DNA from 4 places in the Kocuria sp. KH4 genome. Region 4 is predicted to be linked to each of the others. Evidence: riboswitches for the same ligand, from Rfam matches in the RefSeq annotation. Region 4 holds a riboswitch; each other region holds the start of a gene.
The links. Region 4 has a riboswitch for S-adenosylmethionine ahead of ACWCOM_RS09545 (hypothetical protein). Riboswitches for the same ligand answer to the same signal wherever they lie in the genome.

Region 1: another riboswitch for S-adenosylmethionine. It lies ahead of ACWCOM_RS10790 (O-acetylhomoserine aminocarboxypropyltransferase/cysteine synthase family protein); the one in region 4 lies ahead of ACWCOM_RS09545 (hypothetical protein).
Region 2: another riboswitch for S-adenosylmethionine. It lies ahead of ACWCOM_RS15785 (hypothetical protein); the one in region 4 lies ahead of ACWCOM_RS09545 (hypothetical protein).
Region 3: another riboswitch for S-adenosylmethionine. It lies ahead of ACWCOM_RS02145 (acyl-CoA dehydrogenase family protein); the one in region 4 lies ahead of ACWCOM_RS09545 (hypothetical protein).

Annotation. Positions count from the first base shown of each region.
Region 1 covers NZ_JBSJYX010000013.1:21,559-25,817, forward strand. Annotated here, with positions in the region: gene ACWCOM_RS10785 (cystathionine gamma-synthase) at 1-459, opposite strand, end outside; gene ACWCOM_RS10790 (O-acetylhomoserine aminocarboxypropyltransferase/cysteine synthase family protein) at 468-1,796, opposite strand; SAM riboswitch class IV at 1,812-1,944, opposite strand; gene ACWCOM_RS10795 (Lrp/AsnC family transcriptional regulator) at 2,074-2,526, opposite strand; gene ACWCOM_RS10800 (thiamine pyrophosphate-dependent enzyme) at 2,779-3,954, shown strand; gene ACWCOM_RS10805 (alpha-ketoacid dehydrogenase subunit beta) at 3,951-4,259, shown strand, end outside.
Region 2 covers NZ_JBSJYX010000026.1:12,641-16,899, reverse strand. Annotated here, with positions in the region: gene ACWCOM_RS15800 (hypothetical protein) at 1-415, shown strand, start outside; gene ACWCOM_RS15795 (DUF4193 family protein) at 755-877, opposite strand; gene ACWCOM_RS15790 (hypothetical protein) at 1,068-1,361, shown strand; SAM riboswitch class I at 1,844-1,956, shown strand; gene ACWCOM_RS15785 (hypothetical protein) at 1,962-2,225, shown strand; gene ACWCOM_RS15780 (DUF1852 domain-containing protein) at 2,327-3,346, shown strand; gene ACWCOM_RS15775 (methionine synthase) at 3,343-4,259, shown strand, end outside.
Region 3 covers NZ_JBSJYX010000002.1:5,636-9,894, reverse strand. Annotated here, with positions in the region: gene ACWCOM_RS02155 (thiazole synthase) at 1-526, shown strand, start outside; gene moeB (molybdopterin-synthase adenylyltransferase MoeB) at 523-1,704, shown strand; SAM riboswitch class I at 1,847-1,941, shown strand; partial or broken gene ACWCOM_RS02145 (acyl-CoA dehydrogenase family protein) at 2,054-3,366, shown strand; gene ACWCOM_RS02140 (MFS transporter) at 3,370-4,259, shown strand, end outside.
Region 4 covers NZ_JBSJYX010000010.1:100,365-104,623, forward strand. Annotated here, with positions in the region: gene betT (choline BCCT transporter BetT) at 1-604, opposite strand, end outside; gene ACWCOM_RS09530 (TetR/AcrR family transcriptional regulator) at 781-1,311, shown strand; gene cspE (transcription antiterminator/RNA stability regulator CspE) at 1,538-1,744, shown strand; gene ACWCOM_RS09540 (hypothetical protein) at 1,849-2,037, shown strand; gene ACWCOM_RS09545 (hypothetical protein) at 2,136-2,429, opposite strand; SAM riboswitch class IV at 2,438-2,551, opposite strand; SAM riboswitch class IV at 2,813-2,938, shown strand; gene ACWCOM_RS09550 (hypothetical protein) at 2,952-3,137, shown strand; gene ACWCOM_RS09555 (PIN domain-containing protein) at 3,160-3,543, shown strand; gene ACWCOM_RS09560 (glycosyltransferase family 4 protein) at 3,547-4,259, opposite strand, start outside.

The DNA of each region.
Region 1 (4,259 bases), on a different contig from region 4:
CTCCAGCCACAGGACCGCGGTGTCCCCGGGACGGACCGCGGCGCGGACGGCGTCGAGGTCGGTGATCTCCACGGGCGTGTGACCGATCCCCCACGGGGCGAGCACCCGGGTGATCAGCCGGTTGGTGCCGCCGTAGCCGTCGGCGCCGAGCACCACGTGCTCGCCCGGGCGCAGCACCGCCCGCAGCAGCGCGTCCTCGGCGGCGATCCCGGAGGCGAAGGCGAACCCGCGCTCGCCGTGCTCCAGGGCCGCGAGCTGCTCCTCGAAGCCGTTGCGGGTGGGGTTCGAGCCGCGGCTGTACTCGTGGCCGGCGCGCAGGACGTTGATCCCGTCCTGGGCGAAGGTGGAGGTCTGGTAGACCGGCGGGATGACGGCCCCGGTCAGCGGGTCGGGCTGCTGGCCGGCGTGGACGGCGGTGGTGGTGAAGCCCTGCCGGCGGGTGGTGACGGTCTGACTCATGGTGGGGCTCACTTCCGGAAGTTCGAAACGGTCTCGAGCACGGCGTCGAGGGCCTGGCCGAGGTCGGCCACGAGGTCCTGCGGGGCCTCGAGGCCGACCGAGAGCCGGATGGTGGTCTCGGCGATCCCGCCGGCCCGGCGCTGCTCGGGCGTGAGCCGGCAGTGGGTCATCGCGGCCGGGTGGGCCACGAGGCTGCGGGTGTCGCCGATGTTGGCGACCAGCTTGAACAGCCGCAGCCCGTCGATGAAGGGCCCCACGGCGGCGTCCGGGGCCGCGAGGTCGAAGGAGAACACGGAGCCGGTGCCGCGGGGGAAGTCCCGGGCCGCGATCCCGGCCCCGGGGTCCCCCGGCAGCCCGGGGTGGTGCACGCGTGCGACGGCGGGGTGACCGGCGAGGAACTCGGCCACGGTCAGCGCCGAGGCCGTGTGCCGGGCCACCCGCAGGTCGAGGGTCTCGGTGCCCTGCAGGATCTGGCTGGCGTTGAACGGGGACAGCGTGGTGCCGAGGTCGTGCACGTACTTGGCCCGGACCAGGTGCAGGTAGGGGCTGGCGCCGGCGCACCTGTCGAGCAGGCTCTGCCCGCCCCAGCGGGCGCGGGCGCGGGTGAACTGCGGCCACCTCTCGGGCTGCGCGGACCAGTCGAACGTCCCGCCGTCCACGACCGCCCCGGCGAGGGCGTTGCCGTGGCCGCCGAGGAACTTGGTGGCCGAGTGCACCACGATGTCCGCGCCCTTCTCCAGCGGCCGGTACAGCGCCGGGGAGGCGAGGGTGTTGTCGACGACGACGGGCACCCGGGCCGCCCGGGCGACGTCGGCGATCCCGGGCAGGTCCGGCAGCGTGGCCAGCGGGTTGCCGATGGACTCGAGCAGGAAGGCCCGGGTGTCGGGGCGCACGGCCGCGGCCCAGGCGCCGGGGACGGTGGGGTCCACGAAGTCCACCTCGACGCCGTGGTCGGCCAGCGAGTCGGTGAGCAGGTCCACGGTCCCGCCGTAGAGCTTCTCGGAGGCGACCAGGTGCCTGTCCTCCCCCTGGCCGAGCAGGGCCAGCAGCGCCACGGCCACCGCGGCCTGCCCCGAGCCGGTGGCCACGGCTCCCCTCCCGCCCTCGAGCTCGCTGATCCGCTGCTCGAGCACGGCGACCGTCGGGTTGCCGGTGCGGGTGTAGGTGAAGCCGGCCCGGGTCTGGGCGAACATCTGCCGGGCGGCCTCGTAGTCCGGGAACTCGAAGGCGGCGCTCTGGTAGATCGGCACCGTGAGGGTGCGCTGCCCGGGGTCGTGGTCGGCGCCGGCGTGGATCTGCCGGGTCGAGAGGTCCTGGTCGGTCACGGGGAGGGACATGGCGCGGCTCCTGTGCGCTTGCTCTTACCCGCACCGGTCACCCGTCGCACGGCAACGGGGATGCAGGCCGCTTCCTCATCCGAACCACCCGGTGAGCATGGGGTTGGTGCGCGACCCAGTCGGAGCTTGGCGGTCGCGTCTCGTGAAGCTGGGACCACACTATGCGGGAGGCGCACCGGCGCCGTTCCACGACCGAAGATGACGTCCGTGACGGATCGTGACGCCGTTCGTGACACCCCCGTGACGACGTCCGTGACGGCCCGCGCGCCGGGGCGGGTCACGCCCGGGTGTCGATGTCCTCGAAGATCAGGAACGTCTGGGTGTCCACCACGCCGGGCAGCTGCTGGACGTGCTCGAAGATCACCTGCCGCAGGTGCACCGTGTCCACGGCGCGCACCAGCAGCATGACGTCGAAGTTCCCGCCCACCAAGGCGATGTGGTGCACCGCCGGGATCGCCTGCAGCTGCCCGCACAGCTCCCGCCAGGTGTTCTGCTGCAGCTTCAGCGTCACGTAGGCCGAGGCCTGCAGCCCGGCGCGCACCGGGTCGATCACGGTGCCGAAGCGCAGGATCACCCCTTCGTCGCGCAGCCGGTTGATGCGGGCGTAGGCGTGGGCGCGGGAGACGTGCACGGCCGCGGCGATCGCGGTCACCGACTGCCGGGCGTCCCGGGAGAGCTCGGCGAGGATCTTGCGGTCGGTCTCGTCCAGCGGGACGGGGGTCGAGGGCACGGCGGGCTCCTTCGGGGCGGGGTGCGAGGGCGGGACATGAGGGCGGGACCTATGTCGGACGAATGCGTGTGTCCCACGCCACAGTAGAACATTTCGTCCACGCGGACGGCACCCCTGCGCGCAGGAATCTGGACTTTCCCGGGCGCCTGGATACGAACCGGCTGTTCTTCCCATACTGGGCGGACAGAACTTCAGCGGCCTTCCCGCCGTCCCGCGTCCCCACCCGGACCGGGGACCGACCGAGGGGACACCATGAGCCAGACCGTCGAGACCCCCGAGGACCCGATCCTCCGGGCCTCCCAGAGCTTCGGCATCACGCCGGAGCAGTACATGCTCCCGGCCCGCGGCGAGATCCGGATGGTGGACCCCGCCGGCCGCCTGCTGCCGGCCCACGAGCAGGGCACCGAGCCCGGCCACGAGTACCCGCTGCCCGCGGGGGACGTGCTGCTGGGCGCCTACGAGAAGCTGGTGGTGGGCCGCCGGGTCAACGACCAGAACTCCGCGCTGGTGCGCCAGGGCCGGATGGCCGTCTACCCCTCCAGCCACGGGCAGGAGGCCTGCCAGGTCGCCGCCGCCCTGTGCCTGCGGCCGGGCGACTGGCTGTTCCCCACCTACCGGGACACCGTGGCCGTGATGACCCGGGGCGTGCGGCCCCTGGACGTGATGTCGATCTTCCGCGGCGAGTGGCACGGGGGCTACGACCCCCACGAGCACCACGTCGGCATCCAGTCGACCCCGCTCACCACCCAGCTGCTGCACGCGGTGGGCGTGGCCCACGCCGCGAAGCTGCGCGGCGAGGACACCGTGGTCCTGGCCATGTGCGGCGACGGCGCCACGAGCGAGGGCGACTTCCACGAGGCCCTGAACTTCGCCGCCGTGTTCAAGCTGCCGGTCGTGTTCTTCGTGCAGAACAACGGCTACGCGATCTCCGTGCCCCTGTCCCAGCAGTCGGCCGCCCCCAGCCTGGCCCACAAGGCGGTCGGCTACGGCATGGCCGGGGAGCGGGTGGACGGCAACGACCTGGTGGCCCTGCTCGCCACGCTGGGCCGCGCCGTGGACCTGGCCCGCGCCGAGTCCGAGCCCCTCCTCCTGGAGGCCCACACCTACCGCATGCAGGCCCACACCAACGCCGACGACGCGACCCGCTACCGCGACGACGCCGAGGTGCAGGAGTGGATCGCCAAGGACCCCGTGACCCGCATGCGCGCCTACCTGGCCGGGGAGGGCCTGCTCGACGACGCGGCCGAGCAGCGCATCGCCGCCGCCGCCGAGGACGTCGCCGCGGCCCTGCGCGACGGCATGAACGCCGACGTGGAGGTCGACCCGCGCGCGCTCTTCCGCCACGTCTACACCGAGCAGACCCCGCAGCTCGCCGAGCAGGAGCAGTTCCTGGCCGCCGAGCTCGCCCGAGAGGAGACCGCACCGTGAGCACCCTCCAGGCCCCCGCCCCGTCCGGGCGCACCCCGGCCGCCCCGACGGCCTCCTTCGCCCAGGCCCTCAACACCGCCCTCGCCGACGCCCTGGCCGCCGACGACGCCGTCGTCGTCTTCGGGGAGGACGTCGGGACCCTCGGCGGGGTCTTCCGGATCACCGACGGGCTGACGCGGCGCTTCGGCCGCACCCGCTGCTTCGACACCCCGCTGGCCGAGTCCGGGATCGCCGGGATGGCCGTGGGCATGGCGATGAACCGGATGCGCCCGGTGGTCGAGATGCAGTTCGACGCCTTCGCCTAC
Region 2 (4,259 bases), on a different contig from region 4:
GGAGCTGCAGGTCCTCCACTCCCGGGTGTCCCTGCAGCTGGAGGACGAATACCTGGAAGCCCCGGCAGGCCCGCACCCGGTGACCCTGGATCGCCACCAGGAACTCCTGGACGCCCTTGACGCCCACCACCGCACCGACGCCCTCAGTGATCCGGCGGGTGCGTCGTGGCGTGCACCCGGGCTCGACGTGCTGGAAGGCAGCACACGGCTGGGTCCGGGCGAGGCGTTCCCGGCGGATCTGGGGTCGCTGACGCTGGTGGAGCTGCAGGTCCTCCACTCCCGGGTGTCCCTGCAGTTGGAGGACGAATACCTGGAAGCCCCGGCAGGCCCGCACCCGGTGACCCTGGATCGCCACCAGGAACTCCTGGACGCCCTCGACGCCCACCGCCACGCTCGTGAGGGCGAGGGATGGTGAGTGCGCCCGGGTCCTCGGTCGCCGTGCTGCCGGCCCACGCGTTGACGCCGGGACGGATCGTGGAGATCTGGGACCAGGACACGTTCTGCTACCACGCCCAGGTCGAAGAACACGTCCCCCGCCTCGCAGTGGCCTGGGTGCGCGAAGTCGGCCTAGGACACCGCCGACTCGTCCTCACCGACCAGTGCCGCCACCCCGGGCGCACGGAACCGGCACCGGAGGGCCCGCCGCGATAACCCCACCTCCCCCTGGCCCCGTCCGGTGGGTACACGGCCGACGGCCCGGGCCCCGGCGCGTGGTGCGCCGGGACCCGGGCGTCGTGCGCCGGCGGGCGGGGACTCAGCCCGCGCAATCCCTGCAGTAGCTGGTGCCCGCACTGGTGCGGACGGGCTGGGGGCGGTGACGGATCAGGAAACAGATGCGGCAGGTGAACTCGTCGCTGCGCTCGAGGATGACCGCCACGCTGAGCTCTTCATGCGAGAGGCCGCCCCAGGCAGGTCGATGCCCTCGATGTGGATCACCACCGCGCCAGGAACCATGCTCTGCCAAAAGGTGCAGGGACGCAGTGGTGTCCTTCAGCGTTTAGTGATGCATCAAGTTACTATGGGGTACAGAAAGAGCGGGGACGGCATAGGGGCGGCAGGGGCTATTGATGACAGGCGCACTGATCACGGTGACCACTCGCGCCGGTGCGTTCCTGACCGCGGTGGTCCTCGCGGGGCTGTGGCTGTCCATCAGGGCTGACCAAGCACTGGACCCGGTCTGGATGGCACTGCTGATGGCCGGGGTGCTCATGCTGACCCTCGGGGTCGTGTCGAAGTTCGAGCGCAGCTCGCGCCTCTGGGCCCGCCAAGCGGAAGCGCAAATGCTGGCACGCCGGCGCGAGCTGCAATCGCTGGGAATCACCTCGACCCCTTCGCCTCGGATGTATTCCAGCGCACGGTAAGAGCACGCAGTCGGTTAGCCCACGGCGGCCACGAGCAAGCCACCTTACATAGGGCCCGTTAGCGGCGGACCGTGCCGCGGTGGAAGCTGGTCATACGCCCCGGGTTGCCACGATCGACGAGCGGGGCAGGGGAGAGCGCTCCTGTGGTGCCGGAGGACGAAGCCGATGGCTCCGTGCACGGCTCCCAGGATCCGGTTGACGCCGTTCACCACGCCGTTGACGACGCCACCCCCAGGCGGGCGTCATCTTCTCCGCGCACAACGCCCTCGACGACACCCTGGTCTTCCGCCAGGACATCACTGGGCCCACGATGAGGGCCGGGCGGCCGGCCGTCACAACCTGTCACAAACCCGGCCCGACGTCGGCCGAAGCGGCCGAGCGCGGCCGCCCGGCCCGAATGTGTCCCCACGTGTGTTTTTGTGACGACCGACCCCACCGTCCGTTGGACTGCAGAGCCGTCCATCGAGTGGGATGAGCGCACCACACCATCCAGAGCGGCCGAGAGATCTGGCTCGACGACGCCGCAGCAACCAGTCAGCCGACCCCGGGACATCGGGACCGGCGGGCACGGTGCTACCGCCAGGACCGATGGAGGATCGAATGCATCACCACGCCACCCAACAGGTCCACGCCGGCCGGGCACCGGACCCACTGACCGGGGCGGTCGTGCCGCCGATCGACCGGACCAGCACCTTCGTGCAGGACGGCATCACCGTGCTGCGCGGCGGCCACGAGTACAGCCGGAGGTCCACCACCCCGCCGCGGACCGGTCAGCGCCGCGTCACCGCTGCGGCCCGGGTAACCGGCAGCCCGGAGACCCGGACCGACGTCGTCCGGGCAGCGCCGGGGGTGCCAGGAGCATGACTGAGGCGACCTTCGGGAGGGCAGTGCACGAGCAGCAGGGAAGGACGTTCGAGATGAGTACGCACCTGGCAGGCAGGCCCCCGGTCCACAGTGAGGAATCGATGCATCAGACCACCAGGACGAACGACTTCACGTTCGGTATCAGCACGACCCGCTTCGATGAGGACTACTGCCCGTCGTCCAGTTCCCGGGGCACCACGAACTTCGCGAACCTGGCCCGCGGCGAGAACCGTCGGCAGAACCTCCGGAACACCCTGACCATGATCAATAATCGCTTCAACGACCTGGCCCACTGGGACAATCCCAGCCGGGATCGCTATGCCGTGGAGATTGAGATCGTCTCCGTGGACCTGCACGTCGCCGCCGACGGCGACGACGCGGTATTCCCCCTGATCGAGGTCCTCGACGTGCAGATCCTCGACACGCTGGCCAATGTGCACATCGACGGGATCGTGGGGAACAACTTCTCGTCCTACCTGCGGGACTACGACTTCAGCGTGGTGCTGCCGGAACACCACGCGAAGGTGTCCCGGTCCAGCATCCCCGATGACTTCGGCGAATTGCACGGGAAGCTCTTCACGCACTTCCTGGACTCCGATGCCTACCGCGAGCGGTTCCCTCAGCCGCCCGTGATCTGCATCAGCGTCTCGAGCACCAAGACGTACCGTCGGCTCGAGAACCACCATCCGATCCTCGGGGTCGAGTATCGGCAGGACGAATCCTCCTTGACGGATCGATACTTCGAGCAGATGGGACTGCGGGTCCGCTACTTCATGCCCCGCGGCGCGGTCGCGCCCCTGGCGTTCTATTTCCGGGGCGATCTCCTCAACGACTATTCCAGCCTGGCACTCATCGGTCTCATCAGCACGATGGAGACGTTCCAGAAGATCTATCGCCCGGAGATCTACAACGCCAATGCGGCGGCTGGTCGGATCTACCGGCCGAGCCTGGAGAGCCGAGACCACTCGGTGACGCAGATCGCCTACGACCGCGAGGAGCGCAGTCAGCTGGCCCTCATGCAGGGGAAGTTCACGGAGGAGCACTTCGTGAAGCCACACCAGACCCTCCTGGAGCAGTGGGCCGCGGCCCACTCCGGACGAGAGACGGAAGATCACGGATGAACACTCTGTTGCCCACCACCATCGTCGGCAGCCTGCCCAAGCCCTCCTGGCTCGCTGAAGGTGAGACGCTGTGGTCCCCCTGGAAGCTGGACGGCGAGGAACTGCGCGAGGGCAAGCGGGATGCGCTGAGCCTGGCCGTGGACGAGCAGCGCCAGGCGGGTATCGACATCGTCAGCGACGGCGAACAGACCCGTCAGCACTTTGTCACCACGTTCATCGAACACCTCAGCGGCGTCGACTTCGAACACCGGGAAACGGTGCGGATCCGTGACCGCTACGACGCGAGCGTCCCGACGGTCGTCGGCGCGGTGGGCCGTGAGCGGTCGGTTTTCCTCGACGACGCGAAGGCCCTCCGCGCGCGGACCAGCCGGCCCATCAAGTGGACGCTTCCCGGTCCGATGACCATGATCGACACCCTCTACGACAAGCACTACAGGAGCCGCGAAAAGCTCGCCTGGGAGTTCGCGAAGATCCTCAACCAGGAGGCCAAAGAGCTGGAGGCGGCGGGCGTCGACATCATCCAGTTCGACGAGCCTGCCTTCAACGTGTTCTTCGACGACCTCAAAGAGTGGGGCGTGGCCGCACTGGAGCGAGCGGCTGAGGGACTGCGCAGCACAACGGCCGTGCATATCTGCTACGGCTACGGCATCAAGGCCAATACCGAGTGGAAGGCGACGCTCGGGTCGGAGTGGCGCCAGTACGAGATGTCATTCCCGCTGCTCCAGCAGTCGACGATCGACATGGTCTCCCTGGAACGCCACAACTCCCGCGTCCCGGTCGAGCTCATCGAGCTGCTCCGAGGTAAGAAGGTGATGGTCGGGGCCATCGACGTCGCCAGCGACGCGATCGAAACCCCGGAGGAAGTGGCCGGCACCCTCCGGCAGGTGCTCCGGTTCGTCGATGCGGGCAAGCT
Region 3 (4,259 bases), on a different contig from region 4:
CGCCACCGAGCAGCTCGTGGCCCGCGGCTTCCGGGTCTTCGCCTACACCTCCGACGACCCGGCCGTGGCCCGCCGGCTGGAGGACCTCGGCGCGGCCGCCGTGATGCCCCTGGGGGCGCCGATCGGCACCGGGCTGGGGATCCTCAACCCGCACAACATCGAGCTCATCACCTCCCGGGCCTCGGTGCCCGTGGTGCTCGACGCCGGGATCGGCACCGCCTCCGAGGCCGCCCTGGCCATGGAGCTGGGCTGCGACGCCGTGCTGCTGGCCAGCGCCGTGACCCGAGCCCAGGACCCGGTGGCCATGGCCACCGCGATGCGCCACGCCGTGGCCGCCGGGCGGCTCGCCGCCGGCGCCGGGCGGATCCCGGCCCGCCGCCACGCCCGGGCGTCTTCGCCGATGGCCGGGCGGATCGGCGCCGGCGCGCCCGACGGCACCCCCGACGGCATGTCCGACGGCGGGCCGGCCGCCGACCCGGCGGACGTCCCGCGCGGGGACTGGGCGCCCGTGGGGGAGCGGCCGTGAGCCCGCTGCCCCCCCTGGTGGAGCCGGGCCCCGACCTGACCCGGGCGGAGCTCGAGCGCTACGCCCGGCACCTGAGCCTGCCCGGCATCGGTCCGCTCGGCCAGCGCCGGCTCGGCAACGCCCGGGTGCTCGTGGTCGGCGCCGGCGGGCTGGGCGCCCCGGCCCTGCAGTACCTCGCCGCGGCCGGCGTGGGCACGCTGGGGATCGTCGACGACGACGTCGTGGCGGTCTCCAACCTGCAGCGCCAGGTGGTGCACCGAACCGCCGACGTCGGCCGGCCCAAGGCGGACTCCGCCGCGGAGGCCGTGGCCGCGCTCAACCCGCTCGTGCGGGTGCGCACCCACCCCTGCCGGCTCACGGCGGACAACGCCCTGCGGATCCTCGGAGAGTACGACCTCGTCCTCGACGGCGCGGACAACTTCGCGACCCGCTACGTGGTCGGCGACGCCGCCGCCCTGACCGGGATCCCCTGCGTGTGGGGCTCCATCCTGCGCTTCGAGGGGCAGGTCAGCGTCTTCTGGGCCGGCCACGGGCCCACCTACCGGGACCTCTACCCCGAGGCGCCGCCGGACGGGGAGGTCCCCAGCTGCGCCGAGGGCGGGGTCTTCGGCATGCTCCCCGCCACCGTGGGCGCGGTGATGGTCACCGAGGCCGTCAAGCTGATCACCGGCACCGGCGAGCCCCTGCTCGGGCGGGTGCTGCTGCACGACGCCCTGGCCATGACCTGGCGCGAGATGCGCCTGAGCCCGGACCCCGACGCCGCCCCGGTCACCGCCGTCGCCCGGCCCGAGGCCGTCGCCCCGCCGCCCGGCGGCGGGGCGGAGCCCGCCGAGACCGTCGGGGCAGCCGAGCTGGCCCGGCTGCTGGCACGGCGGGCGCGCGGCGAGGCGGACTTCGTGCTGGTCGACGTGCGGGAGGACTGGGAGCGGCAGCTCCTGGCCATCCCCGGCGCCGTGCCGGTGCCGCTCCCGGAGCTGCTGGATCGGGGGCCGGCCGCCCTGCCGCCGGAGGCCCGGGGCGCGGACCTCGTGCTGCACTGCAAGGCCGGCGCCCGCTCGGCGAGCGCCCTCGCCGCGCTGCGCCCGTTCTACGCCGGCCGGGAGGAGCGGCTCCGCCACCTCGAGGGCGGGGTGCTGGCCTGGGCGGAGCTGGTGGAGCCGGAGCGGCCGCGCTACTGATCCGTCCCCCGCCGGTGCGGCCGCGGCGGATGCGTACACCATCCGGGAGGACATGACCGTCTGTGACGTGCCCGTGACACCCGATGACATGTGACGGTCACCGGGTGGCTCCGCACCCCCGCGGTCTGGTGCGATGTCATCCGTCCCATTCAGAGCGGCCGAGAGATCTGGCTCGACGACGCCGCAGCAACCCGTCCTTCGCAGGGGTCAGGGTGCTAAGGCCAGAACCGATGGAGATCCCGGATCTGCAGTCGCCCCGTGACGCCGGCCCCCGGCGCCGTCGTCGCCGGGCCCGCCCCGGCGCGACCGGACGGCCGGCACTCCTCGGTGCGACCGGAAGGACCACCGCATGACCCGCACCACGGACGAGGGGACTCCCACCCGTCCCCGCGCCGGCACGAACCTCGCCGCCGGTCTGCCGGGCGACTACGCCGGGCTGAGCGAGCACTTCGGGCCGCTGTTCGCGGAGATCGCCGCCGGCTCCCTGACCCGGGACCTCCGGCGCGCGCTGCCCCACGAGGAGGTCGGCCGGCTGGACCGGGCCGGATTCGGCGCCCTGCGCGTCCCGGCGGCCCACGGCGGTCCCGGCGTCGGCATCGAGGACTTCACCCGGCTGCTGGTCGACCTGGCCGAGGCGGACTCCAACATCGCCCACCTCTACCGCTCCCACGCCGGCTTCGTGGAGTCCCTGCGCTTCCTGCCCCGGGAGCTCCAGGACGTCTGGTACCCGCGGGTGCTGGCCGGGGCCACCGTCGGCAACGCCTCCACGGAGAAGGGCGGCAACGCGCTGGGCACGCTGAACACCGTGCTGCGCCGCACCGCCGAGGGATGGGAGATCACCGGCCGGAAGTTCTACGCCACCGGCTCCATCTTCTGCGACTACACCCGCGTCTCGGCCGCCCTCGACGGCCGGGACGGGCGCCGCTTCGCCGTGGTCGCCACGGACGCCCCGGGGGTCACGCTCGAGGACGACTGGGACGGCTTCGGGCAGAAGCTCACCGGCACCGGCACCGCCACTTCGACCGCGTGCGCGTCCCGGACGACGCCGTGCTGGACCGCACCGCCGGCAGCGCGGAGGCCGTCCACGAGGCCGCCTTCTTCCAGCTCGTGCTGCTGGCCGTGCTGGCCGGCATCGCCCGCGCCGCCCGGCGGGACGCCGTGGGGACCATCGCCACCCGCCGGCGGACCTTCAACACCGGCCTCGGCCTGCCGTTCCGCGAGGACCCGCTGATCCAGGAGGCGACCGGCCGGATCTCCGCCAAGGCCTTCGCCGCGGAGGCCACCGTGCTGCACGCCGCCCGCGCCCTGGACGCCGGGATCGCCGCCGCCGCGGCGTCCGGCGCCGACCGCCCGGAGTTCACCGGGACCCTCCCGGCGGCGCTGCACGAGTCCGAGATCGCCGTGGAGCACGCCCAGGTCACCGTGCCGGAGCTGGCGCTCGGCGCCGCCCAGGACTTGTTCCTCACGGTGGGCGCGTCCGCCACGTCTACGGCCAAGGGCCTGGACCGGCACTGGCGCAACGCCCAGACCGTGGCCACCCACAACCCGATCGCCTTCCGGGCCCGCGCCCTCGGCGACTACCTCATCAACGGCACCCTGCCGGAGGGCCTGAACGCCATCGGCGACGCCAGGACCGCCGCCGACCGAACCCCAGGAGTCTGACGCATGACCACCCCGACCACGGCCGCCGCGGGACGCACCAGCGTCGTCCACGGCAAGAAGCGCGTCCTGGCCTCGGCCTTCGCCGGCACCACCATCGAGTGGTACGACTTCTACCTCTACGGCACCGCCGCCGCACTGGTCTTCAACGTCCAGTTCTTCCCCATGGCCACCGAGCTCGGCGGCATCGTCGCCTCCTTCGCCACCCTCGCGGTCGGGGTGATCGCCCGGCCCCTGGGCGGGATCGTCGCCGGCCACCTGGGCGACCGGATCGGCCGCAAGGCCCTGCTCGTGGCCTCCCTGCTGCTCATGGGCGTGGCCTCCACCCTGATCGGCCTGCTGCCGACCTACGAGGTGATCGGCTGGTGGGCCGTCGTCGGGCTCGTCGCCCTGCGGATCCTGCAGGGCCTGTCCGCCGGCGCCGAATGGGGCGGCTCCGCGCTGCTGAGCGTGGAGCACTCCCCGGCCCGGCACCGCGGGTTCTTCGGGTCCTTCACCCAGATCGGCTCCTCGGCCGGCATGCTGCTGGCCACCGGCGCGTTCTTCGTCGTGCAGCACGTCATGAGCGCGGAGCAGTTCGCCGCCTACGGCTGGCGCATCCCCTTCCTGCTCTCGGCGCTGCTGGTGGCGGTCGGCCTGTGGATCCGCCTCGGCGTGGCCGACGCCCCCGAGTTCCTGGAGCACCGGGCCTCGGGCAACGTGGCCGCAGCACCCCTGCGGGAGCTGCTGCTCCACCACCGCCGCCCGCTGCTGGTCACGGTCGGCCTGCGCCTGGCCCAGAACGCCGTCTACTACCTGGTGACGGTCTACATGCTCACCTACCTGCGGGACGTGCGCGGGGACAGCTCCTCCGGCGTGACCGCGGTGATGATCGCCTCGGCCATCGGCCTGTTCAC
Region 4 (4,259 bases):
TGCGTCCCTGCACCCGCTTGCCGATCAGGGGATAGAGGGCCGAGCGGATGCTCAGGGGCATGTTCCACCGGTAGGCGAAGTAGCCGAAGGCCATGCCCATCAGGGCGTACATGGCCCAGCCCGTGACGCCGTAGTGGAACAGCGTCCACACCACGGCCATGCGGGTGGCCTCGGCCGTGCCGCCGTCCCCGGCGGGCGGGCCGTAGTACTGGGTGACCGGCTCGGCCACGGAGAAGAACAGCAGGTCGATGCCGATGCCGGCCGCGAAGAGCATCGCGGTCCAGGTGAACAGGTTGTACTGGGGCTTGGAGTGGTCGGGGCCCATCTTGATGCTCCCCTCGCGGGAGAACGCCACCACCAGGACGAACACCGTCACCACGGTGGCGGTCAGGACGTAGAACCAGCCCATGTTGGTCGCGATCCAGCCGACCACGGCGCTGATGGCCGCGGACGCCTGGTCGGGGGCGAGGATCGCCCACAGGGAGAACAGGACGATGGTGACGGCCGAGCCGGCGAACACCCTCCGGTTGACGGTCGGACGGGGGCGCCGGGCGCCGGCGGGGGCATCACTCCGGGACGTGCTGTCGTGCACGGCAGTGGTCATGGGACGGATCCTCCTGTGGAGAGTGGTCCGGGGCGCAGCGCACCCGGTGACCGGTCCCGGGGGGACCGGACGGGGTGGGACGGCGTCCTCCTGTGGTGGGCCGGTGCGGTGCTGCGGATCACACCGGCCGTGCGCAACATCGTGACACCATCCTTCCGGTTGGTAAAGTCCCTCCCATGAACAATTCCTCCCGGGAGCGGATCCTCGACGGCGCCCTCGAGCTCATCCGCAGCGGCGGCACGGTCTCCCTCGCGTCGGCCGCGCGGCAGGCGGACCTCACCAAGCCCGGGGTGATGTACCACTTCCCCACCAAGGAGGCCCTGATGCTGGCCCTGGTGGACCGGGTGATGGACGGCTGGGACGCGCAGATGGCCCGCCGCCTCTGCGCCCCGCCGGAGCAGGTGCCGGCCGACGAGCGGCTGCGCGCCTACCTGGACTGGTGCCTGTCGGGGGAGGTCGACGAGACGGATCTGGTGATGCTCACGGACCAGCGGCTGCGCGCGACGCTCAAGGAGCGCTGGGTGGCACGGGTGACGCCGTGGGTGGACCTGCCCGAGGACCTGCCCCCCGGGCACCGGAGCCGGCTGCTGGCCGTGCGGCTGCTGGCCGACGGCGTGTGGTTCGCCGACGCCGCGGGCGTCTTCGCCCCCGACCAGCAGGAGCGGGCCCGGCTGCGGGACGTCGCCGAGGCGCTGCTGGCCGGCTGAGCGGCACGGACCCGGCAACGCCCCGCGGCGGCCGCCGCGGGGGTGGCGGGGCGCCGGAACTCGTGTAGAGTGGATCGGAGTTGTTGAGGTTGTCGTTTTTGTATTTCAAGCAGTTCGGCCCATCCGGGTGCAGCAGTTTTTCTGAGAAGACGTTTTCCGCGCATCGCAACTCCTGTGTTTCTCGAACGTCGGGAAACGTACATCTCACGAAAGATCAGGTCTCACCATGACTACCGGTATCGTCAAGTGGTTCAACGCTGACAAGGGCTTCGGCTTCATCACCCCCGAGGACGGCTCCAAGGACGTCTTCGCCCACTTCTCCGCGATCAACTCCAGCGGCTTCCGCTCCCTGAACGAGAACGACCGCGTCGAGTTCGAGACCCAGGACGGCCCGAAGGGCCCCCAGGCCGCGAACATCACCGTCATCTCCTGACGTTAGCTCCGCCGGGCCCACGAGCCCGTTGATCGTCCAGAACCGCCGTCGGGCCTGCGCCCGGCGGCGGTTCTGCCGTACCCCCGCAATCGGCAGGAGCGCGCATGACCGGTCCCGTCCCGCCCCGCCCGCCGGACGAGGAGGACCCCTTCGTGGTGAACCGGGTCCCCGACGCCGAGCTCGACGTCTCCGTGCCCTTCGAGCTCGAGGTCTCCGAGTGGGACCTGGACGCCCCCGCCGAGGGGGCGGGGGGAGAGGGCTGGGGATCGCCCGGGGACTACGGGCTGGAGTGAGGCGCTGCCCCCGCGGGACCCGTTCCGCGGGGGCGCCGACCGCACGGCGAAGGCCGCAGCCCGCCGGGCTGCGGCCTTCGCCGTGTCCCGCCCGCCGGCTACGCCGACAGCGGGAGGGACGCGGGGTGGAGCTTGAAGAACGGGTGCCGGCCGGTCGCGGCCAGGGCGCCGGGGACGAGGAGCTGGCGGTACTTCGCGCACCATTGCGCGGTGCCCGCAGCGTGCTCCGCCGCGGCGGCGAGGTCGTCGGCCTCCGGGCTGAGGTACTCCTGCACGTCGCCGTCGGTCGAGGTGAGCCGGACGAGGTGCAGATCGGGGAGGGCGGTGACGGTGACGTCGACCCACTCCTCCCGCTGGTCGGTGGAGGGTGTTCTTTCTTCGGACATGGTCATGTTTTCTCCTGACGTTCTTGCGGGCATCCGGTGTCGTTGCCCGCCGCTTCGTCATCCGATCCACCCGGGAACATCGGGTTGGCGCGCAGCGGGTCGGAGCCCCTCCGCGGTCCCTCGGGAGGGCGGTCCGCCCTCCGTTCGAGCACGCGGACGCCGCATCTCGAGAAGCAGCTCCAGGCTACCGCGCGCCTCCGACAGACCGACAGGACCGGCATGGCCGGTGTCACCGAACCGTAATGTCGGGGCTCGCCCGGGTGCGCGGGGCCCATTCCAGCGCAGCGATGTGTCGGCGAGGTGTCGCCGCGGTGACGGGGCGGGGAATGCCGGCTCACGCGCCCGGCCGGGCGGGACCGGGCCGGGGCGATGTGGTTGAATGGGGGCAGCTTCAAGAGATCCGGTCGACAAGCTCCGACTTGGCCGGGCACCAACCCCATGTTCACGGGTGGTTCGGATGACGAAGCGGCTCGCATCGCCGCCGTGGCGGCACCCGCTGCGAGCAAGAGCGCCCGAAGGATCCCGGTCATGTCAGACGCCCTTCCCATCGTCGCCGCCCGCCCGGGCGGCCCGGCCCCCGGTCCCGCCGCCCCGGCCGCGCTCGGCTGCGCGGCGATGAGCATCGACGACTACGCCCGCGTGGTGCAGGCGCGCACGGAGTTCGTGGACTTCCTGCTGGCCCCCGCCCGCGGCCGCCTCGCCGCCGCGGCCTGAGGACCGGCGGAGGACCGACCCCGTGGACCTGCTCCTGGACCGATCCGTGCTGCTCGGGGTGCGCACCCCGGAGCGCTCGCCCGAGCTCGCCGGGGTCCTGCGCCGGCACGGCCACCGACGGCTGTTCCTGTCCGCCCTGGTGCTGGGGGAGCTGCTGTCGGACCGGCCCGACGAGGCGCGGTGGACCGAGCAGCTGGAGCTGCGCTTCCCGGACCGCGTGCTGCCCGTGGACGCGGCCGTGAGCAGGGCGTGGGGCGCCCTCGGCGCCGCCGGGACCGCCGATCCGGTGGCCGGGCTGACCGCCGCCACCGCGCTGGTGCACGGGCTCACGGTGCTCAGCGCCGAGCCCGGACGGTACGCCGGCACGGGCGCTCCCGTGCTGGAGGCGGTCCCCGCCCGGGGCTAGGCCTCAGGCGGTCCGTCGGTGGCGGGGACCGTGGGCGCGGGCGCCCAGCGCCACGGCCCGGTCGTAGTGCTCCAGCAGCTGCCCGACCAGCACGTCCCACGTCCGCCCCTGCACGGCGGCGTGCGCGGCGGCCCCGAAGGCGGCCCGCTTGGCCTCGTCGCCGACCAGGTCGGCCACGTGGCCGCGCAGCGCCGCGAGGTCCCCGGGCGGATAGAGCCAGCCGGTGCGGGAGGAGTCGACGAGGTCCACCGGGCCGCCCCGGCCCGTGGCGACCACCGGCACCCCGGAGGCCATGGCCTCCTGCACGGTCTGGCAGAACGTCTCGAACTCGCCCGGGTGCACGAACACGTCGAGGGAGGCCATGATGCGGGCGAGGTCGGCCCCGGAGCGGCGGCCGGTGAAGTGCGCGCCCGGCAGGCGGCGCCGCAGCGCCTCCTCCTCCGGTCCCGAGCCCACGACGACGAGGCGGGTGCCGGGCAGGTCCGCGACCGCGGCGAGGTCCTCGACCTGCTTCTCCGGGGCGATCCGGCCCACGTAGCCCACGATCCGGCGGCCGCCCCCCACCTCGGCCCGCCACCGCTCGTCGCGGTGCCGCGGGCAGAAGCGGGCGGTGTCCACCCCGCGCCGCCACAGGTGGACGTCGCGCACCCCGTGCGCGGTGAGCTGTCCCACCGCCGAGGAGGACGGGGCGAGGGTCAGGGTCGCGGCGTTGTGCA